3 regions of the Paenibacillus sp. FSL R10-2748 genome follow, and region 2 is predicted to be linked to each of the others. Evidence: predicted binding sites of a transcription regulator. Region 2 holds the regulator's gene; each other region holds the start of a gene.
The links. Region 2 encodes Rex, which represses fermentation and respiration genes when NADH is low (regulators of the CRP and FNR family bind a similar motif). Its sites were predicted from a motif close to TTGTGAAATATTTCACAA; they were not measured.
Positions count from the first base shown of each region.

Region 1: the regulator Rex is predicted to act here: its motif matches at 5,153-5,170, upstream of lpdD (prenylated flavin chaperone LpdD).
Region 3: the regulator Rex is predicted to act here: its motif matches at 6,270-6,287, upstream of NSS66_RS12220 (formate/nitrite transporter family protein).

Region 1 is NZ_JBBOTK010000004.1:162,131-170,619, reverse strand. It holds gene NSS66_RS13825 (WIAG-tail domain) at 1-1,145, opposite strand, end outside; gene fabV (enoyl-ACP reductase FabV) at 1,335-2,522, shown strand; gene NSS66_RS13815 (DUF1540 domain-containing protein) at 2,821-2,973, shown strand; gene NSS66_RS13810 (hypothetical protein) at 3,164-3,367, opposite strand; gene NSS66_RS13805 (DUF4190 domain-containing protein) at 3,461-3,832, opposite strand; gene NSS66_RS13800 (hypothetical protein) at 4,056-4,643, shown strand; gene lpdD (prenylated flavin chaperone LpdD) at 4,655-5,002, opposite strand; gene NSS66_RS13790 (S8 family serine peptidase) at 5,308-8,489, opposite strand, start outside.
Region 2 is NZ_JBBOTK010000002.1:389,682-398,170, forward strand. It holds gene NSS66_RS08295 (3-hydroxyacyl-CoA dehydrogenase family protein) at 1-690, opposite strand, end outside; gene NSS66_RS08300 (AAA family ATPase) at 827-2,329, opposite strand; gene NSS66_RS08305 (hypothetical protein) at 2,322-2,855, opposite strand; gene NSS66_RS08310 (cell wall elongation regulator TseB-like domain-containing protein) at 3,301-3,825, opposite strand; gene NSS66_RS08315 (amidohydrolase) at 3,863-5,164, opposite strand; gene NSS66_RS08320 (redox-sensing transcriptional repressor Rex) at 5,151-5,804, opposite strand; gene dinG (ATP-dependent DNA helicase DinG) at 5,849-8,489, opposite strand, start outside.
Region 3 is NZ_JBBOTK010000003.1:495,755-504,243, reverse strand. It holds gene NSS66_RS12245 (copper amine oxidase) at 1-229, shown strand, start outside; gene NSS66_RS12240 (GNAT family N-acetyltransferase) at 314-862, shown strand; gene NSS66_RS12235 (GNAT family N-acetyltransferase) at 960-1,454, opposite strand; gene NSS66_RS12230 (MFS transporter) at 1,559-2,809, opposite strand; gene NSS66_RS12225 (molybdopterin-containing oxidoreductase family protein) at 2,856-4,988, opposite strand; gene NSS66_RS12220 (formate/nitrite transporter family protein) at 5,362-6,195, opposite strand; gene NSS66_RS12215 (FAD-dependent oxidoreductase) at 6,584-7,945, opposite strand; gene NSS66_RS12210 (glutathione peroxidase) at 8,337-8,489, opposite strand, start outside.

The DNA.
Region 1 (8,489 bases), on a different contig from region 2:
TCTTCCCCAATGCAGCCAGGACTCAGATGCTTTCTTTCAATCGCTCCAGCCTGAATGTGTACACTGGTAACTGCCTCCGACTCCAGATGACGCCCGCTGACAACGCCTTCCTCCAACTGTTCCTTGCCCACAATTCCATTGGATAGCTGCTTGCGATTAATCGAACCGGGGGCCAGATGCCTTGCATGAACGGCATGCTCTGTCAGGTGTGCGCTCTCAATGCTGCCAGCTTGGATTTTAGCCGCATCCACAGCCCCATCCCGCAGTTTGGAAGTGGTCACAGATTGATCGCCCAGCTTGGAGCTATCGACAGCTTCATTAGCCAAATTGTTCGATTGAATCGTACCACTGCGAATTTTATCAGATGTAACCGCCTGATCTTGAAGCATATCTGAAGACACGATCCATTGCTTGAAGTGACGGCTCTCAATGGAGCCATTCGCAATATGATCGCCGCTGATAATCTTATCAGCCAGCTTTTCTGGAGTGATGCTACCATCTCGAAGTTTTTCACCACCGATAGAGCGATCCTGCAATTTACTACCTGCCACCGATGCGTCCGACAGATGTTCCACCGTAATGGAGTCCGGGGCAATCTTCGAAGAAGTCACAGCACCGTCGGCTATCTTAATCGTTTGAACGGCATAATCCGCCAGAGATTCCGTGTGGATACTCTCTTGCTTCAGCTTGCTGGAATCTATGGAAGCGGGAGCGATCTTCTCACCCGTTACAGCGAGATCGCTCAAATCGTCTGTATAAATGAAAGCGTTGTTTACATGCGGAGCCTTCTTATTGCTCAAAATTTCCTCCACATCAATTGGATCAGGTTCTGGTTCTGGTTCTGGCTCCGGCTCTGCTTCTAGCTCTGGGGGTTCCTCCATCGACACTTGAGTCTCCTCTGCATCCGCAAATTCAACCTCCGTCTCATGCGAAGCCTCGACTTCAGGTTCGACAACAGTCTGTAGCTCCGGCTCCTCTTTGGTTGGGGGAGGCGGAGAAGCAACTTGATGAAGTCTTGCTTCTGTCTCCCTCTCCGCAGGCTGTGGCTTCACGCGATGTATCATACTTAATTCATTCATATCCGGGTCAATTACACTATAGAGCGGCTTTTTGTTTCTTATGGTTTTGCGGCTCTTATTCTTCAAGCAGCTCTCTCCCTTCTCATATTTATCGTTACAGCATCATATGCAGGCACTTAGGCACTTGCCACCCCGTGCAAGGATACACTTTTGGGTAAAAAGGATACTTACTAAAATCCACGTTTGAAAAAAAATAGTTAAAAGTTAAAATAGTAAGGGGGAAGATCGCTACAAGAAGAGAGGAATTACAATAACATGATTATCAAACCAAGAACACGTGGCTTTATCTGCACCACTGCTCATCCGGTGGGCTGTGCCCAACATGTTCAGGAGCAAATTGACTATGTACAGGCCCGTCCTGCTATCCAAGGACCCCGTAATGTACTTGTGATCGGGGCATCTGCCGGATATGGGTTGGCCTCTCGCATTACTGCCGCCTTCGGTGCGCGTGCCAATACAATTGGTGTATATCGCCCTAGTAATGCTACCGCCACACGTACAGCATCGGCAGGCTGGTACAATTCTGCTGCATTTGAAAAAGCTGCTCAGGAAGCTGGGCTTAAATCCTTAAGCGTAACAGGCGATGCCTTCTCGGATGAGGTCAAATCCAAAACGGTGGAAGCCATTCGCGAAGAACTGGGACAAGTCGATCTGGTGATTTACAGTGTCGCTTCAGGTCGTCGTACAAATCCCCGCACAGGCGAAACGTTTAATTCCGTGCTCAAACCTATTGGTAAGCCTTACACAAACAAGACCGTTAACTTCCACACCGGGGAAGTCAGCAGCGTGACGCTTGAACCCGCAACAGAAGAAGAAGTACAAGCAACTGTAGAGGTTATGGGTGGTGAGGACTGGAAATTGTGGATTAACGCCTTGCGTGAAGGCGGTGTATTGGCTGATACTGCAACAACCTTTTCCTTTTCGTATATTGGTTCAGATATTACGCAAGCCATCTACAGAGAAGGCAGTATCGGAAGTGCAAAGGATCATTTGGAGGAGACAGCACATCAGCTGAACGATCAGCTGAAAGTTACAGGCGGACGCGCCTTCGTCGCAGTCACCAAAGGACTCGTTACCCAATCTAGCTCCGCTATCCCTGTCGTTCCTCTGTATATTTCTGCTTTATATAAGATAATGAAGGAAAAAGGGCTGCATGAAGGGTGCGTAGAACAGAGCTACCGCCTGTTTGCTGAGCGTCTGTACGCACCAGAAACTCCTGTAGATGAAGAAGGACGTATTCGTATTGATGATTGGGAACTGCGCGAAGACGTACAGGCAGAGGTTGAGAAGATATGGGAGGCGCTGACGACCAACAATATCTACGAATTGTCAGATCTTGAAGGATATCGTCACGAATTTTTCCAACTGTTCGGCTTTGAGTTTGAGGGCGTAGACTATGATGCTGACATCGATCCCATCGTAAATATTCCTAACGTGCGCTAAGTCTTTTCATATCGTCATTATGTCAGAAAAACAAAAAAAGCTGTTCTCCAGCAGAGAAACATTTCGTTCTGCATGGAGGACAGCTTTTGTTTTTTAATTAAAAGGGACACTTGTGTCCGCTTCGAACTGCAAAAAGAAGCAAACATTGCAATTTTAAAATTCATTTGATATTGTACAAGTAGGCATAGCAAAGTCCCTCTTCCTAACAAGAGGGTAAACACAGTTGGACAAGTCCTACCTTGACTGACCGTGATTATATTTGCTCAGCCCACCACATCCATATAAGGAGGTGTACAACATGGCAAAAGACGTTCTGTGTGAAGTCAATTCATGTACGCACTGGGCCCAAGAGAATAAATGCAGCGCTAGCTCCATTTACATCGTAAGCAACAGACCTGAAGACACTCACAAGTCTGAAGAAACAGACTGCAAAACCTTCGAAGCCAAGTAAATCTTTGATTTCAAGCCTAGTTTTATAATGAAGGAGCCCATGCCCGGGTTCCTTCTTTCTTATGATATTCTAACAAGAATGATAATTATTATCAAGTCCTTTTTCGGTACAGAAAAACGCTATTCGCTTGTATACAATCATTTCTCTGCTACTTTATAAATCCAAGCCGAAAAGGACACTGCTGTTCTCTCTAAAGACAAAAAAAAGAAGCGTCGCTCTGAACGATTCGCTTCTTGTGCTTGATCTTCTGTAATTGTTCTTGCTTGGTCGGCTTCATTCGTATGTGCTGTGAAATCTCGCCATAATGGTCATTCGTTTTGCGGCTTTGTGCCGCGCAATAGATTCCAGCGCGTTTTGCCTTGCTCAACGCTTTTTGTGTTTGAGTACGTGCCATATGGCTTCACTCTCCTTCATTGGACTCCTTTTATCATAGCATCCAATCGTCAAATCGTGAATGGTTTGTCTGACTCAAGCATTCTTCAATTGATTAAATGTCTGAAAAAATATCCGGATCGCCACTGGAGGCCGCTACAATAAAAACAATAACTATAAAAATGATGATCAGTGTATAAATCAGTGTACCGATAATACTACATACCAATCCAGCAATGGCCATACCTCTGCCTTGCTCGCCATGACGGTTAATTTCCTTCAGGGAAAGGCTGGACAAAATAATACCCACAATTCCGATAATCAACCCAATATAGGGAATGACAACAGATAAAATCCCGAGCACCATCGAGGCAACAGCTTTACTATTTGTAGGTGGAACTACTGGGGGCGGGTTAAATGGGGCGTTATAATCGTTCGTCTCCTGAAAAGGATCGGAAGATCGAGGCTCCTTGTACAAATCACTCATCTGTTAAATTCAACTCCAATACGAAAAATAGCAATTATATAAGTTCTAGGGTACCACAATCTTACAAATCAGGACAGTACTTATTTCGAATTTTTAAATTAGAACGTTAAAAAGAAGAAACCTAGCGATATTAGCACTTTTTGAGGTAACCGGGCATACAGTATTGTACCTGTTACAGATCAATTGCGCTCCATGAGAGCATCCTGCCAAGGAGGTCGGAGCTATGCTATATCGTGCAACATCCCGCAGAAAGGGCTCGCCTCACAAACGTTTAAATGCAAACACACTTAGGATAATTTCCACTGCCATGCTGCCATTTTACAAAGCTATTGCAACTCGCCGTGCGTTTGCAGTTCAATGGTCACGAGCTGTCGTTCAGGGCAATTTGGATCGGATGAAATCCCTTCTCTGCTCAGTAGCACCATTTGCCGCCAAACAAGGCTTAGGCACGAATGGCATCGGCTACTTTATTTCCTTTTTAGCTCAGCCACCGATGCTCTATTATACGAATGGAACGACGATTCCACCGGGGACTGTGCAGTTTACGTTTGAGCCGAGAGTTCATCGCGCCATTGCAAAAGCCGTTTTTCCGCTGTATCGCGAATTGGCACGCAATCCATGTTTTGCTTCTGCCTTTGCCAAAGCGATCAACAGACAAGACCAGCGTGCAGTTCATGTCATGATCCGTAGTTTGATTCCATCCTCTGCGCTGAAATCTGTACAAATTGAGGATGATGGCTTTGCATTGCTTTTTAAGTATCCCTTTAGTAAGTACCCATATCGCAATCTGCTCTTTCGGGAGTTCACTTAAAAAGGTCGCTACTAGCGTTCTTGCTTGAGTTCTCCAATGAGCTCTTTCCCCAGTTGTATAGCCATATCTGTCAGCACTCGGATTTCATCCTTGGTTGCATGATCCAAATGTGCCCCGCAGCAAATGGCAAAATTGCCTGCAAACTCTTTTCGCAAGCGAACTGCAATTTCTTCGGTAATATAAAACTCCTTGTGATTTTGCAATTGCACAGTTTGAATAGGCTCGAGTCTGGCCCCTGCTGTAATCGTTCCCAAATGAGGCTGATCACCGCCTGAAATGAGTACAATGATATCTTCCCCCATAAAATAGGCATCCAGCACAAGACGGATACGTCCGCTTTCTTTTTGCAAATGAATCAATAGGATCCTCTCCTGCTAAAAAATATTATTCAGGATTTTGCAAAATTCGATTCCAGTCGCTCCAAAGTGCAATATATAGACGAACTAGACCATTTCGATCTATATATCGTTTATTGAAAATCGCTTATTAGATTTTTGCAAAATCCTCTATTGTGAAACGATTCACTTTATAGAGTTCTACTCATTGTACCGCTTCTTGAACGGTTCGACAATTTAAAAATGGCCCACAGCAGCCTCTATAAACCGTGGCTTGCTGTGGGCCTTCATTGTTATTCTAAAAGAAGCATTTCCTTTCCTACTGGCTGCTAACGGATCGTGATCGTATGCACAGTCTTACCACTTGCGCCGTCATTATCCGTCACCGTTAGCTCTACGGTATACGTTCCAGCTGTGGTGAATTTATGCTTCACCTTGGAACCGACCGCCGTATCGCCATCGCCAAAATTCCAGCTGTAACTAACGATCTCACCGTCTACATCACGGGAAGCTTTGGCGTTAAATTGTACATTTTTGTTCTTCTTAGCTGATTCATTAGCCTGAATAATGGCTACCGGCTTCTCATTGGATGGATTCGGATCAGGGTTCTGTCCTCCACCATTGGCTACATACAATCTTCCCGGTGCCTCCGTCTCCACTTCATTTCCCGCTGCATCCCTTACCCGGATCACGATGACTCCGCCTTCCAGATTCAGAGAAGATGAAGTGAAATAAGTACCTTCATAGTGGCCTGACGAAGTTTCATTTAATGGAATATCGTTGCGGCCCAAAGTGGACAGGTTGAAAGGCAGCTCCACATGGAAGGACGCCTCCAAACCGGATGCACTGTCAAAGGATACTCGTACCGGCTGCCCTGGAGTAATACGCACATCCTCAGCAGGGCTAATGTTTTCAAGCTTCGGCAGAGCTGTATCGACATACACCGAGCGCGTAACACTTGTTTCGTTTTCGGCAAGATCCTTGGCCGTCACCGTAATTTGATTTTCACCTTCGTTGATAAGCAACCGCTTGTTAAAGCTGCCGTCACTTCCAAATTCAGCGGGCTCACCATTAATCGTCAATTCGGTGAGGAACTCGTCATACACGGTACCGACTACACTGACTACACCCGCGTTTGTACGGGCCCCTTCATCAGGTGAAGTCAGGATCAGACCCGGTTTAGTCTGATCGAGTGTCACAACCACCGTTTCGGAACGATCCGTTAATTTGCCGTATACCGCTGCTTGAACACTTAGCGGATTAGCTCCTGGTTGAAGATCAACCGACAAACTGAAGTGGCGATCCTTCACTTTCGTTGTGCCAGCCAGCTCCTTACCGTTAAAGAGCTGAATATCGGCTCCTTCTGCCGGGGAAGTTCCTGTTACGGTAATCGACTCTTCCTGCGTATACGTAGCCTTCGTAGGAGTCGTAATCGTTGGAGCATTCACCGGATATCTGACGATAGCCCGGATCATGTAATTCCCTTCCTCCTCAGGTGATTGGCTCCATGCGCCGCTTACACCTTGCCAGCTGCGAAGTGCATTCGGGCCACTCTCATCTGTAGCAAGACCCGGCGACTGTGTGCCTACAGCAGACTGTGTATATACGATGTAGAAGTCACCTTGAACCGTCACCGGCTCTGGAAGCTGCACCGTCGTCCATTGTGACTCGTCCCGCACGGCAGTCCCGTCGAATGGACCAGCCAATAATCGTCCAGGCGCTCCTGCCGCACCGGAGGCGTCATAGACAGAATATTGGAATGCCGTTCCTCCCGGATTCGGGAAGGCAGAGTTCCAGAACAAAAGCGATGCTCCTGTCACTTGAGCCACTTCCGACTCAGGCGTCATTCTGACTGCCCATGAATTGCCTGCCGCGTTAAAGGCTCTAGCATTTTCTCCTGTCCCGTCATCGTAGGCAATGCCTCCCTGGAACCCGATGAAAGGTTTCAACGTGACATTCGCTTCCACACTACCGTTCGCAGGAGCAGTAACGGATACACTGTCACTATAATAATTCTCAGCTGAAATGGACAATGTGTATGTTCCTTCCAGCACGTCCAGCGTAAATTCTCCAGCCTCATTCGTCTCTACCGGAGCAATACGCGCATCCTCCAGCACCAACACTTTCGCTTTTTGGATCGGTTCACCGGATTGCTTGTCGGTAATGACCCCGTGAATCGTACCGTGAGGTACGGCCTGAAGACTAAAGTTTGCTCTGATGACTTTGTTATTCTCAATCGTGACTGCTTTCGTTTGAGGCACATAACCATAGGCTTCAGCCTTCAGCGTATAGTCGCCCGCTACATGGGTGAAGCTGTATTTGCCCGTGGTCGGATCCGTTTTCACCGAACGTCCGGTTTCCAATACCGTAACCGTAGCGCTGGCTGGAAGACTGTCGAGCCCGACACGTCCACTATCCACCGTTGTTTCTGCCGGCTTCACTTTCTCCTGGAATTCACTCTTTTCAGTGCTTGTAATTTTGTACAGCGGGAATTGTTCTTCCGCTTTTTCCAGCTTGATATTCGACTCAGGTACGATGTCCTTGGTCACTGTCGTAGCTGGAATGCCCAGCACACGGAAATCGTCAATGTACCAGCCGTTCTTGTTCACACTGTTATCCGATTTCAAACGGAAGCGAATTTGAATCTCATTGCCGGTGTAGCTATCCAGATTGTAATAAACTGGAGTCCACTTTTTCCCGTTCGTGTTGTGAGAGAACTTGCCCAGCTCGCTCCACGTGTCGCCATTGTTTTTGGACACTTCCACATAACCGTAATCATAGCCGGCCTCAATTTCAAACCAGTGATTGAAGGTCAGTGTTGCGTTGCGTACAGCCTGCAAATTAATTTTGGGAGAAACCAGCGAAAATTCAGCTCCGTTCTCATAATTGCTATCAAGATCGGTTGCCCACACATTGGGTCTGGACGCTGCGCTCTCTGGTCCTACTTCCTTGGGAATGCCGCGTTCCCACTCATCCTTGGTACCGGAATGAGTCCAGCCATTATCCGAGCTGCCGTCAAAATGATCGCTATACAGCGTATCCGGCACGTCTACTCTCAGAGAAGCCTCATTCGACTTGATTCCTTCATTGCCACTATAATCCTCAGCCGCCACTGCATAATGATAGGTTGCTCCACCGACCGTGATGGTATCTGTGAGTGTCAGTGCTGAGGTTGTACCGATGGAAGTATAATTTTTGCCTGATTGGGTAGAACGATACACCTTGTACTGCTTTACATCCTCATCGGAGGAAGCATTCCATGCTAGTGTAACGTTGCCCACAGTATCTGCTTCAGCAGTCAAATTGCTCGGCGCAGCAGGTGCAACGGTGTCTGGCTCCTGAATCGACAGATCGTCAATATACCAGCCATCTTTCACAACCGTATTGTCACTCGTAAAGTTGAACAGGAGGTATACCTTTTGACCCGCGAATGCCCGCAAATCAAGATATTGTGTTTTCCAGCCGTTGCTGGTGCCGGTAAACGATAATACCTGCTCAAACGCATTCTGAT
Region 2 (8,489 bases):
CAAAGGGCCGCTTTGGAAGTTATATCCGATTCGCATAGCGTCATCGATATCATCAGCGGAAGCCACGCCTTCTTGAAGTACATGGGCCGCTTCGTTAATCAGCAGACAGATAATCCGGCTTGTTACGAATCCAGGAGATTCATAAATCATGACTCCTTTTTTCTCCACTATCTCTTCCACGAACATTTTAGTGTTTTCAAATGTATCGTCCGAAGTTTTCAAACCACGAATAATTTCTACAAGATCAATACGGGATACTGGATAAATAAAGTGCATACCAATAACACGCTCAGGATACTTGGTCGAGCTAGCAAGCTCGGTCAGGCTCAGCGTGGATGTATTACTTGCAAGAATAATATTGCTTGGACACACATGGTCTAGCTCTTGGAACACTGCTTTCTTCTCGTCCAGATTCTCTGTAATAGTCTCAATGACCATATCACAGCTGCCGAGCTCCGCTAAATGGATTACTTTTTGAATACGGGATAAGATCAATTTTTTCTCAGCTTGAGTAATTGCCCACTTTTCCAGTTGTTTGTCCAGACTCGTTTCAATCATATTGTAGGCGTAGTCTAGTTTCTCTGGTGTCTGCTCTACCAGCAGCACATCGATTCCTTTGGACGCGAGCATTTCAGAAATCCCCTGTCCCATGGTGCCGCCGCCGATGACGCCGATTTTTTTAAATTGCATGATTCTTTACTCCACCCTTTCCTGGTCACTCTCATATATTGTATCCTTCTTTGTCGAAAAATACATGTTTATGTCCCAATAGATAATAATATCTTAGCACGGACTAAAAGTAAAAAAAAATAACCAGCATAAAAAATTATGCTGGTAATAAAGCATTTTCACTAAATTGACATCTAAATTGGTCTCCAGACAGAGTTTCTTCCTTCATCAGGATGTCAAGTGAGTTGTCGAACACAGGACGATGCTTTTCCAGCAGCTCCAAAGTTCGGGTATGCAGGTCAGCCATAATCTCGCCATTTTCCCGCATGAGTTCTTCTTTGGTTACCATTTCCATGTTAATAATGCCAAGTGAAGTCAAACCGGAAGTCATCATCGTATGAACGATGTTCAGCGCCTGCTCAAAATCATTACTTGAGCCAGTACTGCGACCGCCATAGTACATTTCTTCCGCCGTAGCCCCTGCGAGCGAGATCATAATTTGCTCCTCCAGGAACTGCTTGGTGTATAAATAATGCTCTTGCTGTGGATTGTGGCGCACATAGCCAAGCGCTTTCCCACGTGGGCTAAGTGCTACCTGGCTTACGCTACCGGGACGAACAATTTCGGCCATAATAGCATGTCCTAGTTCATGAATCGCTACACGTTTTTTCTCTTCCAAGGTCGATTCTCGGTCTGTCTTTTCACCCATCATCACTTTGTCAATCGCCATCGACAGATGCTTCTGCGCAATCATTTTCTGATCCTGTCTCATCGCATAGATTGCCGCTTCATTCATCACGCTCTCCAGCTGTGCGCCGGAAAACCCGTAAGATTCCTCAGCAATTTTGTCCAGATTTGCATCTTCCTGAATCGGTTTGTTTTTGGCATGAATTTTTAGAATATGAAGACGGCCCTTCTTGTCAGGCAGATCCACTTGAATATGACGATCAAAACGCCCTGGACGCGTTAAGGCGCTGTCCAGCATTTCTTTACGGTTTGTTGCCGCAATGATCAAAATCCGCGGTGTATCTGCGGAATAAATACCATCCATTTCTGTCAGTAACTGATTCAAAGTCTGATCATATTCTCGTTGCTGTCCACCCTCACGTTTACCACCAATTACATCGATTTCGTCAATAAAAATAATTGCATTTTCCTTCTTTTCCTTGGCTGCACGAGTACGCGCCTCCCGAAACAACTCACGGACACGACCCGCTCCAACACCAACGTACATTTCAACAAATTCACTACCTGAGGCTGCAACAAATACAGAATTAGTGTAGTGTGCCGCTGCCTTCGCCATCAGCGTTTTTCCTGTTCCCGGAGGACCAGTGAGCAAAACGCCTTTTAATGGACGGATACCAAACTTGGAAATTTCATCATGTCGATTCAAAAAATCCAGGGCCTCGCGCAGTTCCTGCTTAGCGCTTTCTTGCCCACCGATTTCCTCAAAAGTCAGCTTGTCCGGACCATTTTTTTTACGTTTACGCTCTTGCCCAGCACCTACGGCCAAACCGCCACGCGCATGCATGAGCATTAACAAGCCGCTGAACATCACGCCAGCAACCAGAAGAGGGATAATATTTACCCCAATAAAAACGAGAAATATAATGGTTACCGGCACAATGCCGATTAATATTTCCTTAATCCATCTAGGCATTAGGCCATACCCCCATTTGCTGAGATTGACGTGGCAAAACGATAAACTTGGTCGCTTTACCTTCGCTGAGTCGGATATAGACATTGTTCGAATCCATGTCGGTATCAGCTTTGATACCCGTCTTTTTCTTTTTCATCTGCTCAACTGTAGATGAAATTTGAGTATACTTTTTATTTTCCATCGCTTCGGCCACAGGAAACATAGCCTCAGACCACCATTGATTCAGTGCTGAATTGGAACGATCTGCGATATCCAACTTAATGGTGCGGCTGCCAATGATGGATTGTCCTTTTTGCTTAACCACATCGACCAATCTGGCCACATCCGCCTGCGGTTTGAGATCTAGTTTCAATACAACCTGATCCTGTTTAATATCTATTTGAGCGCTTGTCACGCCTGGATATTGAGATACCAGTTTTTCCAGAGGACTTTGCATTGTAACCTGACGGTAAATGAACCATCCCCCAAATAGCAGCAAAGCTGCCAAAACTGCCGCCACAACGATAGGAACTACACGCAATTTCAAACAACATCCTCCTCTCAAAATGTAAAACCCAGAAGAAACGGGACGAATGTCAACAAACAACCAAATTGCATGATCTTATAGTGATCAGCAATTCTTTTTTCTATCATTTTTGCCTATCACTTATAAAATATAGTATATCATAACGTATATCTAATATCGAAGGCAATGTGTGGAGGAGTTGTGATGAGGCAAAATCTTTGGTTATGGTGGAGGCGAGACGCTGCGTGTAGGATTTGATCTTACGATCGCTGTTGCCCGCCACAAAGATGAATTTGACCTAGGAGAGAAGATGGATAGGTAAAGATGCTTCACTGGCTTTCAGCCAGCTTTACGGCATAGCAAAACTAAAAGACGTAAATACGAATTTTGTCGTATTTACGTCTTTTTCTTGAGCTTTTAATCATTTACTAGTCATTCATTCCACATCTGCTAATCCTCAACCAGCTCAGTTATTGGGCAAAGTATATTTCACACCCGTCGCTACCCCATCTGAGAAACGATAAAAGGTGTAGTAATGATGACTTCCATCATCGTAAAACAACTGCCACACATATTCGCCATTGAACACACTCGGCTGAAGCCTTACAATTTTTGCACCTGGAAGCTGCTGCTGAATTATTGCCGTCATTTTTTGCTCATCGACTCCGTTCTTCAGCAACTCGGTGTGAACACCGCTATTATCTGCGACAGGTACGTTAGGTTGTCCTTCCACTTTTTGAAAAGGAACCCACACCATTATATTTTCATTCTGTGCATTTTTCCCTTGAACCACCCAATATACCTGATCCCACACAGACTTCCATGTTTGAGTCGTGCTAACCAGACCACCTGATTGCTTGGCCTTAATGATAGCGGCATTTTTCTCAGCCACCTGGTCTTGAGTAACATAGGAATAATACCAGAAAATGCTGACCAGGATCAGTATCACGGCCAAAATGGCGACCGCTATCCATTTTTTCTTATTTTTCAAACCTGTGCTTCCTCTCTAAGGGGATGTGACACCTAAATTAGCGCGACAGCAGCCCTTCAAAGGCGGCTTGTGCCTCATGTTTGATACGTTCCTCGTCCATAGTCAGGCATTCGCCGTTTTTCACAACCTGGCGACCGTCTACCCACACATGAGCCACGTCCTTGGCGCTTGCAGAGTATACCGCATGGGAAATAAGATCTGTACGCGGCAAGAAATGTGCCTGATTCAGATCCAACGCGATAAAGTCAGCCTTGTTGCCTGCTGCCAACGCTCCTACTTCTTTTAAACCAATCGACTTTGCACCGTATTCTGTTGCCAGACGCAGCGCTTCACTTGCAGGAACTGCCGTAGGGTCACCGGATACACCCTTGTGAATAAGTGCCGCCAGACGCATTTCCTCGAACATATCCAGGTTATTATTGCTGGCAGGACCATCCGTTCCGAGAGAAACAGTAACCCCTGCACGCAGCAATTCAGGCACTCTGGCCACACCACTTGCCAGCTTCAAGTTGCTACCCGGATTATGCGAAACCGCTACACCACGTTCAGCCAGTAAAGCTATTTCTTCGTCGTTCAAATGAACGCCATGGGCAACAAGCGAAGGACGGGAGAAAAAGCCAAGCTTATCTAAGTGTGCAACTGGACGCAAACCGTAGTCGCGTACGTTTTGCTCCACTTCGGCGATCGTCTCAGACATGTGCGTATGCAGTGGCAAGTCCAGATCATGCGCAGCTTGTACGAATTTTTCAATAAACGCAGGTGGACATGTGTATGGCGCGTGCGGAGACATCATCGTTGTAATACGCCCGTCTGCTTTACCATGCCAGTTACGCGCAAAAGTCACGGCCTCAGCCAGCTTGATTCGCTGTTCTTCTTCCGAGCAAAGTCCAATTGCTCCACGCATCAGACTTGCACGAATACCTGACTCTTCAGCTACACGAGCCACCTCATCCATATGATCGTACATATCCAGGAAGGTCGTTGTTCCACCTTTCAGCATTTCCAGCACAGACAAGGACGTACCCCAGTACACGTCCGTAGATGTAAACTTGGCTTCCATAGGCCACATTTTCTCCTGAAGCCATACTTGAAGTGCCAAGTCATCTCCATGCCCACGCAGCAGAGACATCGCCGCATGACCATGAGTATTAATCAGACCAGGTAAAAACAATAGCCCCTTACCATCGATCGCTTCCGTCTCTTCCTCACCCGCAGGCAAAGTTTCGCCAATATAAGTAATACGGCTATCCTCCACAATCATAAAACCATGGACTACCCCAGCTTCTGATCCATTTACGGCAAAAGAGCCGTTTTTAATCATCCATTTATTCACTGTCATATTGTGTTTCTTCCTTTCCGTCCTCCAAATAATAAGCGAGGCTAAGCAAATCAGTTGTAAAGTCTGTGGCATGAATCCGAATGTTGGCCGGTGCCTTGAGAGTAGTCGGTGCAAAGTTCAGGATCGCTCCAATTCCGCTCTCAATAAGCCTGTCAGCCACGTGCTGTGCTTCAAAATCAGGTACGGTAATAATCCCGATTCGAATGTTTTTTTCTTTCACAGTCGCTTCCAGTTCATCCATCGGTTGAACGACCAATGTATTGATCTTGGTCCCTACCTTATCCGGAAACGCATCAAATACTGCGACAATCTTCATATTGTCTTTTAAATAAGCGTTATAATTCGAAAGGGCTTGCCCCAGATTACCCGCACCGACCAATACGACATTAATTTGCTGGTCGATTTTCAGGATATGGCGTATTTTCTCAATTAAATAAGAAACATCATAACCGATACCCTTCCGACCAAAATCTCCAAAATAGGCGAGATCTTTACGGATTTGGGCCGGGTTCAAATCTAGCCTCTGTCCCAACTCTTGAGAAGAGACCGTAGCCACCTCCCGTTTGTGAAGTGCATTCAGATAACGTAAATATACGGGTAACCTCCGTACGACAGCCTCTGAAATTTTATCTGATTTCATACTTGCTCCCCCTAATTGTAACGAACATACTTAGTGTCCGTCCGTTATGCCTCTGTCTCCGGGGCGGATTGGAGCCATTCGGCGATGCGGGGCACCATTTGCTCCGATGGCATATGCTCCATTTTTGGTCCCGGTAACGAGTACAAAAAGTGCTTTCCGTAATAGGATTCGATCACACGCGTATCGTAAACGATAACGACCCCGTGGTCGCTCGCTGTACGTACTAACCGACCAAATCCCTGTTTGAAGCGAATGACCGCTTGTGGTACAGACAGCTTCATAAATGGATTCTTCTTCTGCTGCTGAAGCAGCTCGCTTTTTGCCTCCAGCAACGGGTGATTCGGCGGTTGAAACGGCAAGCGAACAATGGCCAGACAAGTCAGAGCCTTTCCTGGAATATCGACGCCTTCCCAGAAGCTGCTGGTTCCCAGCAATACAGAAGCTTTGGCTTCCTGAAAACGGCGGGTTAGCTTGCTGCGACTCCCACTGTCCACACCTTGTCCCAGCACAGTAATTTCGCTGGATGCTAAGGCCTCTTTGAGCGGCTCATACACTTGCCGGAGCATCCGATAGGAAGTAAACAGAACGAGCATTCTCCCCCGCGTCGCCTGAGCAGTCGCTCCTAGAGAGCTAACGAGCATATCTACAAAGTGTGCATCTCCTACACTGCCCTTCACGCTTGGGAAATCCCGTGGAATGACCAGCAACACCTGATCCCTGTAATTAAAGGGTGACGGGAGCTGCGAAGTCATCAGCCGCTCTTGATCTGCGGCCTCCTGCAAGCCGAGCTGATCGATCATGTACTGAAACGACTTATCTACCGATAAGGTAGCAGACGTCAGAATAATGCTTCTTTTTTTGTCAAAAAACATTTCTTTCAACTGGCGGCTCACATCGACGGGCACCGCATAAAATTGCAATGATTTACTACGGAATTGCCCACTCGCTTCGAGCCAGTATACGGTTGTTTCATCATCGAGTCGGATAAAAAAGCGCAAATTTTCTCGGATTCCCGCCAAATCCTTGAGCAGACCCGTGATATCTGTAATAAGGCTATCTGCCGCATAATCGTCATGTTCTTCCTTGACGTCCAGCATCAGCTTGTCGCCCTTACGCAAAATTTCGCTCATCGTTACATATAGCTGATTTTCCAAAGCCCCCGCCTGATCCCACTTTGCAGGCTTGGCCGAAGGTTTGAGACGGGAAGAAAACTGTCCTGTTTCACCCGGTGTCGCATCGCTTCGCTCTGGCAACATGCCAAACAGCTTGTCGCTTAGCAGGTCCCAAGTTTCCTTAACCTCTAACACGAGCGGATACATCTGGTCGATGGTTGAAGCCCAATCCGCCGACTTCTCGTGCCCCGATTTTGCCAACTGTTGACGAAGTGAAGGCAGTTGTCCATTCTTGCTGTCTTTGAACAGTCGCGTCAGTGTATGCACGAGTGTGAAATATTTCATATGCATACCTAGGTGCTTACCAGCTACTTCCTCCAGGTGATGGGCTTCATCAATCACCAGATGTTCATAGCTCGGCAACAACTGGTGACTGGCTTTGACGTCTGTGAACAACTTAGAGTGATTCGTAATAACGACATCCGCTATCCCTGCTTCATGGCGTGCACGATGATAATAACATTTGCGGAACCATGGACAAGAACGACCAAGACAGGACTCTGAATCACTCGCCACCGTTTCCCAGAAATCCCCTCCACGGTTGCTCAGATTCAGTTCTTCATCATCACCGGTTTCTGTTAGCGTCAACCAGACGATCATCTGAGCCGCTGTAATTAAGTCTTCCTTCGGTGTCGCGAAGTCTCTTCTGTTTATTTTATGTTCAAACTTACGCAGACACAAATAATGTCCCCGACCCTTGAAAATAGCAGCCCGGAACGGAAACGGAATCACCTTGGTCAGCATAGGAATGTCGCGCTCGCGTAATTGCTCCTGCAGGTTGATCGTATGTGTACTTACCATAACGCGCTGTCCTTTTTTTACACTGTGATACAGCGATGGGAGCAAATAACCGAGAGACTTTCCTGTTCCTGTACCTGCTTCGATCAGCAGATGCTTGTCTTCACTCAGTGCCTGATTTACACCCTCAATCATCTGTATCTGCGCCTCGCGCTCCTCATATTGGCTCAAGGATGAACGCAAATTGTCCCGCACATCATCCATGTACTCCTCAAAGGAAACACCTGAAAGTGGATTCGGGTCATCTTCTCTACGCGGTGCAGCTAGCTCCGTCCAATCTTCCACTTTTAGCGCAAGTTGACGAAAAAACTGATGTCCCTCCAAATCCTGAATAGGATCAAGCTCTTTCTCTTCACGCACCCCATCAAGAAACCATCCAAGGTCACTGTCTTCCTCTGCAAACAAATCACTAAGCCGCTGTATCGTTATCAGAGGTAATGCTTGAAGCTCACCCAGACACTTTAAAAACACCTCAGCCGTAGCCAACGCGTCGCTGTCTGCTTGGTGAGGGCGATCATGCGCCAGCCCGAACTCAGAAGACACAAAACCCAACTGATACGAAGATAGCGATGGAAACATAATTTTCAGAAAATCCATTGTATCCAAGATTCTTCCGCTAAACGGCAAATATCCGCACCGATCCAGAGCGTTTTGCAAAAAATTAAAATCAAACGCCACATTATGACCGACCAGCACAACATCGTCCAGCATAGGC
Region 3 (8,489 bases), on a different contig from region 2:
GATGGACCCTAAAGCATCAGTATTTTACGATGATCCAGCCCAATTTACAAAGCATCTCGATTTTAGCTCTGTCGTAATGTATGATGCCGAACAACTTCCTCTGCAAGCCACTGTATCTGGCAGTGTATCCCCAAGCGAATTTGTAGGGGATTTGGATCTGAAATATGTATACGAGCATGAACGGTTCCGGGTGGGACCTATAGAATTTGAAGCTTCCTCTCCCTTTTGACGACTCTCGCAGAATAAGGTAGCATGGGATTAAATGCTAGACTGGCTGGTTTAGCGATTTTCCGAGTGAAAGAGGGGATCAATCATGTTTACATATGCGTTGGACGAACGCACAGTCCTTCGGCCGCTCACCAAGGAGCATATGCAGCCTCTGTTTGAGCTGATCGAAATGTCCCGTGACCGCCTGCGTCAATGGCTTCCATGGGTAGACTCTACCACGGAAATCAGCCACACAGAGCAGTTCGTGCAGGGCGCCTTGAAACAAGCCGCAGAGAACGGTAGTCTGACCGCCGGAATTTGGATAGACAACGAGCTTGCTGGCATCATCAGCTACCATGAGATCAATTGGACTCACCGCTCCGTTAGCATCGGATACTGGCTTGGACACGGGTACGAAGGACAAGGTCTTATGACCAGCGCCTGCCGCGTATTCGTTGAATATGCTTTGATGGAGCTGGACTTGCATCGGGTCGAAATCCGTTGCGCAACTACGAACCGCCGCAGCCGCGGTATTCCGGAACGTTTGGGCTTTGTGCTCGAAGGCATTGTGCGCGAAGCGGAATTGCTGCCCGACGGCTACATGAACCACGCAGTGTATGGTATGCTCCAAAATGAATGGAAGCAACTTCGGTAATATTGATGTACAACAACGCCGCAGACCTGATCAGGTCTGCGGCGTTGTTTGTTTAGGCCGGGCATAAAACCGAATATTACTGTCTGTAGCCTCCCGCCTATTTTAAGAAATAGGCCATTAACACATCATCCACGAATTGGCCTGCTATGTAAAACTCCTCATGCAAACGTCCTTCAATCGCGAAACCGCTTTTTTCATAAAACATAAGGGCTTCCGTGTTGCATGAGAGTACACGCAAACTCAACTTGCGTATGCCCTCGGCAGCTGCAATGTCCTTCATGGAGTTCATGAGCGCCGTCCCAATACCTTTACGATGATAAGCTGGATGTACAGCTATATTTATTTCGAGTACATGACAATTACTAGCCAACAGCGTTGGAGAACGAAATCCAATATACCCGCAGAGTACTTCCTGTTCGATGGCGACCAGTTGAGAGCCTGGAGGCGTATTGCGCAGAAACTCTCCGCGCGACTTCCAGGACAGCGAAGCGGGAGCCGTGCGTTCATTCCATACCAATTCATCCAGCGCAATCAGATCAGGAGCATCCTTCATCTCCGAATGACGTATTGTCAAGGGTTGACTTGTAAACAATTCCTTTCAATCCTTCCTGTGAAGGCTTTCCTGAAGCAATAACTACAACCATTCGTCACTTATTGTACCATAATTACAGCATATTACTGCACTTTTATTAGGACTTAAGAACTGGGAACATCTACCTTGGGTGTCGTAGTATCCAAAGTATCCGAATGATGCCGGAAACGGTTCAACCAGCTATGCAGGACGAAAAACAGGATCGACAACACCGCTACGCCTGATGCCAGCCAAAGTGTAGGCGGTAACCCACCGCCATCATACAACTTCCCCATAATATAAGGCCCCATTACCCGTCCGGCTGCGCCAATACCCCCCACAAGCCCAATGTAAAAGGGTGCACCCCGACCTCCATGATCAGACAGGAATGCTGGAACCGCAGGTGCAATCAGCATTTCTCCCAGGGTCGCCAGAACCATAGCGAATATCATCCCAGTATAGTTCTGTGTGCCCAGCATGACAATATAAGCCGCCAAATAAAATCCTCCGGCCCATGTCATTTGCGCTGAAGCGTGATGAGCGTACAGTCGTTTTATCCAAAAAATAATGGGTTGTGCGGCAAAAATAAGGATACCATTCAGTGTCCATAGTAACCCATACATCGTTTTAGGCAAGCCCTGCTCAATAATATGGGGAGACACTCCTGTATTCCAGATCGAATTGCCGAACCATAAAAAAAGCGAGCCTACCCCCACAAAGAGATACAATCTGGTATCACGAAACAGCAAACGAGCTGGTATTTCCTCTCTTTTCTTCACGGACTTGCTGAGCTGTACTTCTCCCTCTTCCCGATCCACCCTACTTAGATAAGACCAGAAGAACCCGGCAAATACCGCAGAAGTCACCCCGTTCATCACAAAGCTGAGCTGATAGGAAAGGTCAGCCAGAACGCCGCTCAATCCCGTACCCACTGCAACCCCAATATTGTTAGCGACATAAATAATATTAAACAGCTCTCCACGACGATCAGCGAAACGAAAACCTACAAAGGCCTGAATCGCAGGCACAGATACGACATTAAAAAAGCCTATAAAGCCCATCATGATGACAAACGCTACCCAATGACCACTGGTAAATGGAAGCGTGAGAAGTCCCAGCGCGTTCATCGCCAGTGAGCCAACAATCAATTTTTTGGCTCCAATACGATGATAGAGGGCTCCGCCCAGCACTTGACCAAAAATTCCGCCCAGAGACTGCACTAAAATCGCAATCCCTGCATCTCCCATACTACGGTTCAGTTCGTCAAACACATACATGCTGACCAACGGCCACATCAATGAACTTCCAGCGGAATTAATCAGGCTAGCAATGAGAAACACTTTCACTTCTTTCGGATAAGACTCCAACCATTTCATATCTTTTGTTTCTCCTTTTGCATCTGACGCCATAAATGGCATTATCTCATTGGTGCTTCACATTCACCACCGTTGAGAAGAAAGTAGCCCCCTGTCCCATATCCGACAGCCGATCAGAGGTTAACACATTGGCACGCTGTCTGCGTCCTTTGCCTTCCCACCATAATCCCTGGCTAATCACTGTACCGGGCAGCATCAGATCGGTGACTTTGGCTTTCAGCTCATACGTCCCCCGATCATTCCATACGGTAACCGGTTCCCCATCTGCGATGCCTCTTGTCTGAGCATCCTCCGGGTGAATTTGTAGCAAGGGCTCCCGCTCCAGCCGCTGATGCTTGGGCAAGTTAGCGAAAGTAGAATTCAGAAAATTATGGTTTGGCGGTGAAATAAACATTAATGGAAACCGCTCGTCCGCTTGCGGTCGATGCTCTCCATCATACCCTTCAATGAGCGGCACATATGAAGGCATCGCGGGCAGACCTGCTTGTTTCATTTTCTCCGAATATAGTTCAATCTTGCCTGAAGGCGTGGTTAGACGATCCAAATAAGTGGACTTTGGCGACATATCGAGCTTTACAAAAGGTGACTCTTTTAAGGCTTCCAAGGTTACACCGTTGAGATAAGGGTTCGTTGGATTATCAAGCGCGCCTGCGATCATGTCCGCTTCACTTTCCGTAAAGGCAACTTCGTCAAAGCCCATAGCCCGTCCGAGCAGGCTAAACAGCTCATAATTGCTTTTGCTTTCCCCGAGTGGAGCAATGACGGGTTCCTGCATCTGGACATAGTGATGCCAGTAGGATTTATATAGGTCCGTACCTTCAAAGGAAGACGCTGCAGGCAGCACAATATCGGCATAACGGGCCGTATCCGTAAGAAACAGGTCATGTACGACTGTGAACAAATCCTCTCGTTCAAATCCTTCAGTCACCCGTTCCGAATCGGGAGCTACAACTACCGGGTTACTACAGTATACAAATAACGCCTTAATCGGCTGTTCCTTCTGTAGCAGCGCTTCTCCGATCCGGTTCATGTTGATCACCCGGGCATCCGGGTTCTGTCGCAGATCAGGACGCGCCAGATTGGCGCCGTTAAATTTGCCATAAGCGCCATTAGAGCGTGACGCTCCCCCGCCGTGCTTTAGCCATTGTCCAGTGAGCGCAGGCAAACATGTAACTGCACGTACGTTCATACCGCCATTATCATGATGCTGAAGCCCATTGCCGATATTGATATACGCTGCTCGCGCAGTTCCGTACATTTCCGCTAAACGGATAATATCTGCTTCCGGCACGCCGGTAATCCGCGAAACTCGCTCTGGTGTATATGTCTTAACATGCTCGCGCAGATCCTCATAGCCTACCGTGTAGCGATGTAAAAATTCGTCGTCCGTCAGTCCCTGAGCGAACAGCACATTCATAACACCCAGCGCGAGCGCCGTATCCGTCCCCGGATATAACGGAATGAACCAATCCGCCCATTGCGCCGTCCGGTTGCGATGAACGTCAATAACGACCACCTTAGCACCCTTTTTACGTGCCTTCTCAGCCAAAACGACCTGATGCATGTTGGTGCTAATGACATTTCCACCCCACACAATAATGAGGTCTGCATCCTCCGTGTCCTCCGGGCTGGTGCCGCCCTTAAAGCCCATAACGGATGCCCAGCCTTCATTCCCAGCCACGCTGCAAATCGTCTGATCCAGTTGGCTTGAACCCAGCGCATTAAAAAAACGGCGATCCATTCCATCCACACTCAATACGCCCATATTGCCATAAAAGCTGTAGGGGAGAATAGATTCCGATCCGTCCGTACGTATCAGCTCCTTGAATCGACCTGTAATGGTATCGACCGCTTCCTCCCAGCTAATTCGTTCAAACTTCCCTTCTCCTTTGGGGCCTATACGTTTCAACGGATAGAGCACCCGATCAGGATCATATACCCGCTCCGTCATATTGCGAACTTTGTTACAAATAGCGCCTTTGGTAATAGGATGATCCGGGTTCCCAGTGACCTTGACTATCTTTCCATTTTCCTTGTGAAGCAGGAGCCCACACGTATCCGGGCAATCTAACGGGCATACAGCCGGAAAAATACCGTCCTGCTGCTCCGTCATCCGCTGTCCCCTCTGTAAGTCTTGTTGAAGCGTGGCCTCAGGAGGCGCGCTATTGCGATGATCCATAGTGTTGATGCTCCTTTCCGTTACCGTTTCCAAAAATTACACTGATCTTATCATATCCACAGCTTTGGCCTATGGCAAGAGAAGGATTTTCCCACACAGCCGCTCTCCAAAATATTAAAAAAATCCGTCTGCTGCATAGAGCAAAACGGATTTTTTTAAGAATCATAATTTTTTTCGACATCCTGTTTCATCATATCTTACCGAGGGTAAAAGAGATCAAGGCATTATGGGACGAGAGCACACTCATCCTCCATGCCAAATCATGGACCACTCCCAAAAAAATCCGCCATGACAGGTTTCGTTCCCCCGGGCCTGTCATGGCGGATTTGCTTTGTTTATTGCTGTTTAAAGTGCCGTAATTAAGCAGGATCACTCAACGGATTTGATGTGCAACCGAAGAAGTAGTTGGAGATTCATTCACTGGATGTGCGTTGGCTTGAGGCTTTTTCAAATAGGCCAACCAGTAGGCTCCAGCCACAAACAGGCTACCTCCTACCAAATTCCCCAGCCAGACCGGAATGAAGTTCATAACATAATCTGCCCATGAAAAGTGGCCTGCAAAGATAGCCGCCGGAATGAGAAACATATTGGCAACAACGTGCTGAAATCCAATAGCGACAAAGGCCATGGTCGGGAACCAAATCCCCATAATTTTGCCGCCAATTGAGTCTGTGCTATAAGCCAGCCATACAGCCAGTGCTACGAGCCAGTTACATCCTATACCCGATATAAAAGACTGCAAAAAGCTTTCATGTAGCTTATGTCCTGCCATATCCACCACTTTGTCCAGGTAAGGGCCCGTTTCTGTCAAACCCAGCACATGGCCAAAGAAAAATGCAACGAATAACGCACCCGCAAAATTACTGAGCGTAATAATCGCCAAATTACGAAGCATGGCCCCTGTCTTAATCCGTCCTGCCCATCTCGCCAAAGGAACCGCCATCATATTGCCGGTCAGCAATTCTCCGCCGGCGATCAAAACTAATACCAGACCTACAGGGAACACCGCAGCTCCAATAAAGGTGGCAATGCTTCCCCATTCTTTAGGCGCACTTGCAATAACACGTATATCCAGCAAAAACCCGAGTGCAATAAATGCACCTGCCAAAAATCCCAGTACCACCGCCACAGTCCACGGGTTGTTCGCCTTGGCCACTCCTGTTTCCACCGTCTTTTCGGCAATTTGCCCCGGTTTATAGCTCGCCATATGTCCCCGCTCCTTTAATATCTTTTCACTAAAATGTTCTTCTTTCATATTTTATTTAAAATCAGTGATTATGTTTGTGAAAAAAATCACTTTATCAAGCATTAAAAAAACAGCCCTTGGAAAAAGGACTGTCTTTTCTGTATTATTACATCTACTGCGCTACTACGCGCTTTGCATTTAGTTGTATTCTTCCTTTTCAACTGCTCTCAAGAACCAAATAACTCCACCGAGGCCTACCAGCGCTACGACTACAAGAAAAAGGATATAAAACAAATCCATAAGCTACTTACCCCCTAATCCTTATGCTACTCTATATTGTACTATAAGGATTCGTCCATACGTCTCAGATTGTTGACAAACTTATGAACAATGTCACAGACAAACCGAATTATACAGTAACTGGGTTCCGTTCGGATATTGTAGGCAATGCTTGTAAACCTGCTGCGTTCAGGAAATTCCAAGGCTTGTTATAATGTGGCTGGAAGAAGAAATCGACAAAGGCCAACTGGTCAATGGTCATATGATTTTGAATGGCTACGGATAGCGTGTTAATGGATTGCGTCAAATCCACCTTCGACATAATTTGTGCCCCCAAAATTCTCCGTGTCTCCTGCTCATATACCACTTTCAGTAATACCTTTTCGGAGGTTGGCATAAATTCAGGCCGGTAGCTGTCCTCAATGGTTACAGCTTCTACAGTCATGCCTTCGTCCGTTGCCGCCGCTTCCGTCATGCCTGTTCCTGCAATATTGTCTTCGTAAATTTTGATACCCGAAGTTCCTTGGGTTCCCATGTAGGCAATGGTTGGTTGTACCAGATTACGTGCTACCAGCGTACCCATACGAACTGCGTTGGTTGCCAAAGGGATATAAGCCGTTTTGCCTGTCGGATTATAGCGGATTGCACAGCTGTCACCTGCTGCAAACACGTCCGGGCAGCTACTTTGCATATAGTTATCCACAATGATCGCACCGTTAGGCAACATATCTACCTGACCTTTGAGCAGATCCGTTTGAGGTCGGAAACCGATGCAGAGAATAACAAGCTCTGTTTCATATTCTCCTTTAGAGGTCACGACTTTACTTACCTTACCGTTCGTACCCTCAAAACGACTCACCGTCTCGCCAAGTACCAGCTTAATGCCATGCTCCTTCAGGGAACTTTCAATCCGGTCTGTATACTCATGGTCCAAATACTTATTCAATATACGATCAGCACTGTCGATCAGTGTTACATTTTTACCGTTCATTTGGAAAGCTTCTACCAGTTCAACACCAATGTATCCAGCTCCGACAACTGTAATGTTCTGTACATGCTGGGCTTTCTCAATGATATCATTCGAATGATTATAGTTTTTACAGAGCAAAATATGATCAAGTTCAATGCCTTCCAGCTTCGGAATAATAGGCCATGATCCTGTGGTCACAATTAATTTATCAAATGTGTCTGTAAATTCTTCACCTGTTTGGAGATTACGTGCATGCAGCGTCTTGCCTGCCGTATCCACACTCGTTACCTCATGAAGCATCTTGGTCTCTACACCCAAGTCAGCCAGTTGATCTGGAGACGAATAAAACAGTCCGTGCGGATCTTTGACGACACCACCTACGTACAGAGCAATACCACAAGATAAGAATGAAATATTATCATTACGCTCATAAACGGTAATTTCGGCATCTGGATAACATTTAGCTGTGTTGACGATAGCTGCCGTGCCTGCGTGTGTACATCCGATAACTGCTACTTTCATGTTAAATTCCTCCTTGGTGTGTGGGCATAAAATGTATAATAATTGTGAATAGTTTCACGTAAACAGCTCGTTAGCGTTTGTGATTTATTTCACTTCATGCGCTTATTATAGTGTGATATTTTTCACATTACAATAGCTTTTTAAGATATTCACAATTTGTCCACATTTAAAAAAGAAAGGATATACGAGTTCAGTCGTTTGCTGAAATGTTTCTTTGCTCCATCCAGTTTTCCCTGTAAGCCTCCTGATTATGCCCTTGGAATCGACCTTCACATGATGCAACACACCTTAGACAAATGCATATGTAGAGAACAAAAAAGGTCCGTTTCCCGGAGACATTCCGGAAATCAGACCCTTTTTAAACATATACGTTGGAATTAAAGCGAAGCTACTATAGCAATTGCTCAATAGCTGCTTTCATCGCTTCAGGTGACTCCTTCGGTTCAAAACGACCCACAGGTACACCTTCACGATTCACAATGAATTTCGTGAAATTCCACTGAATTGTCCCATCTTCCTGTTCTCCAGGCTGTTGCTTTTTTAA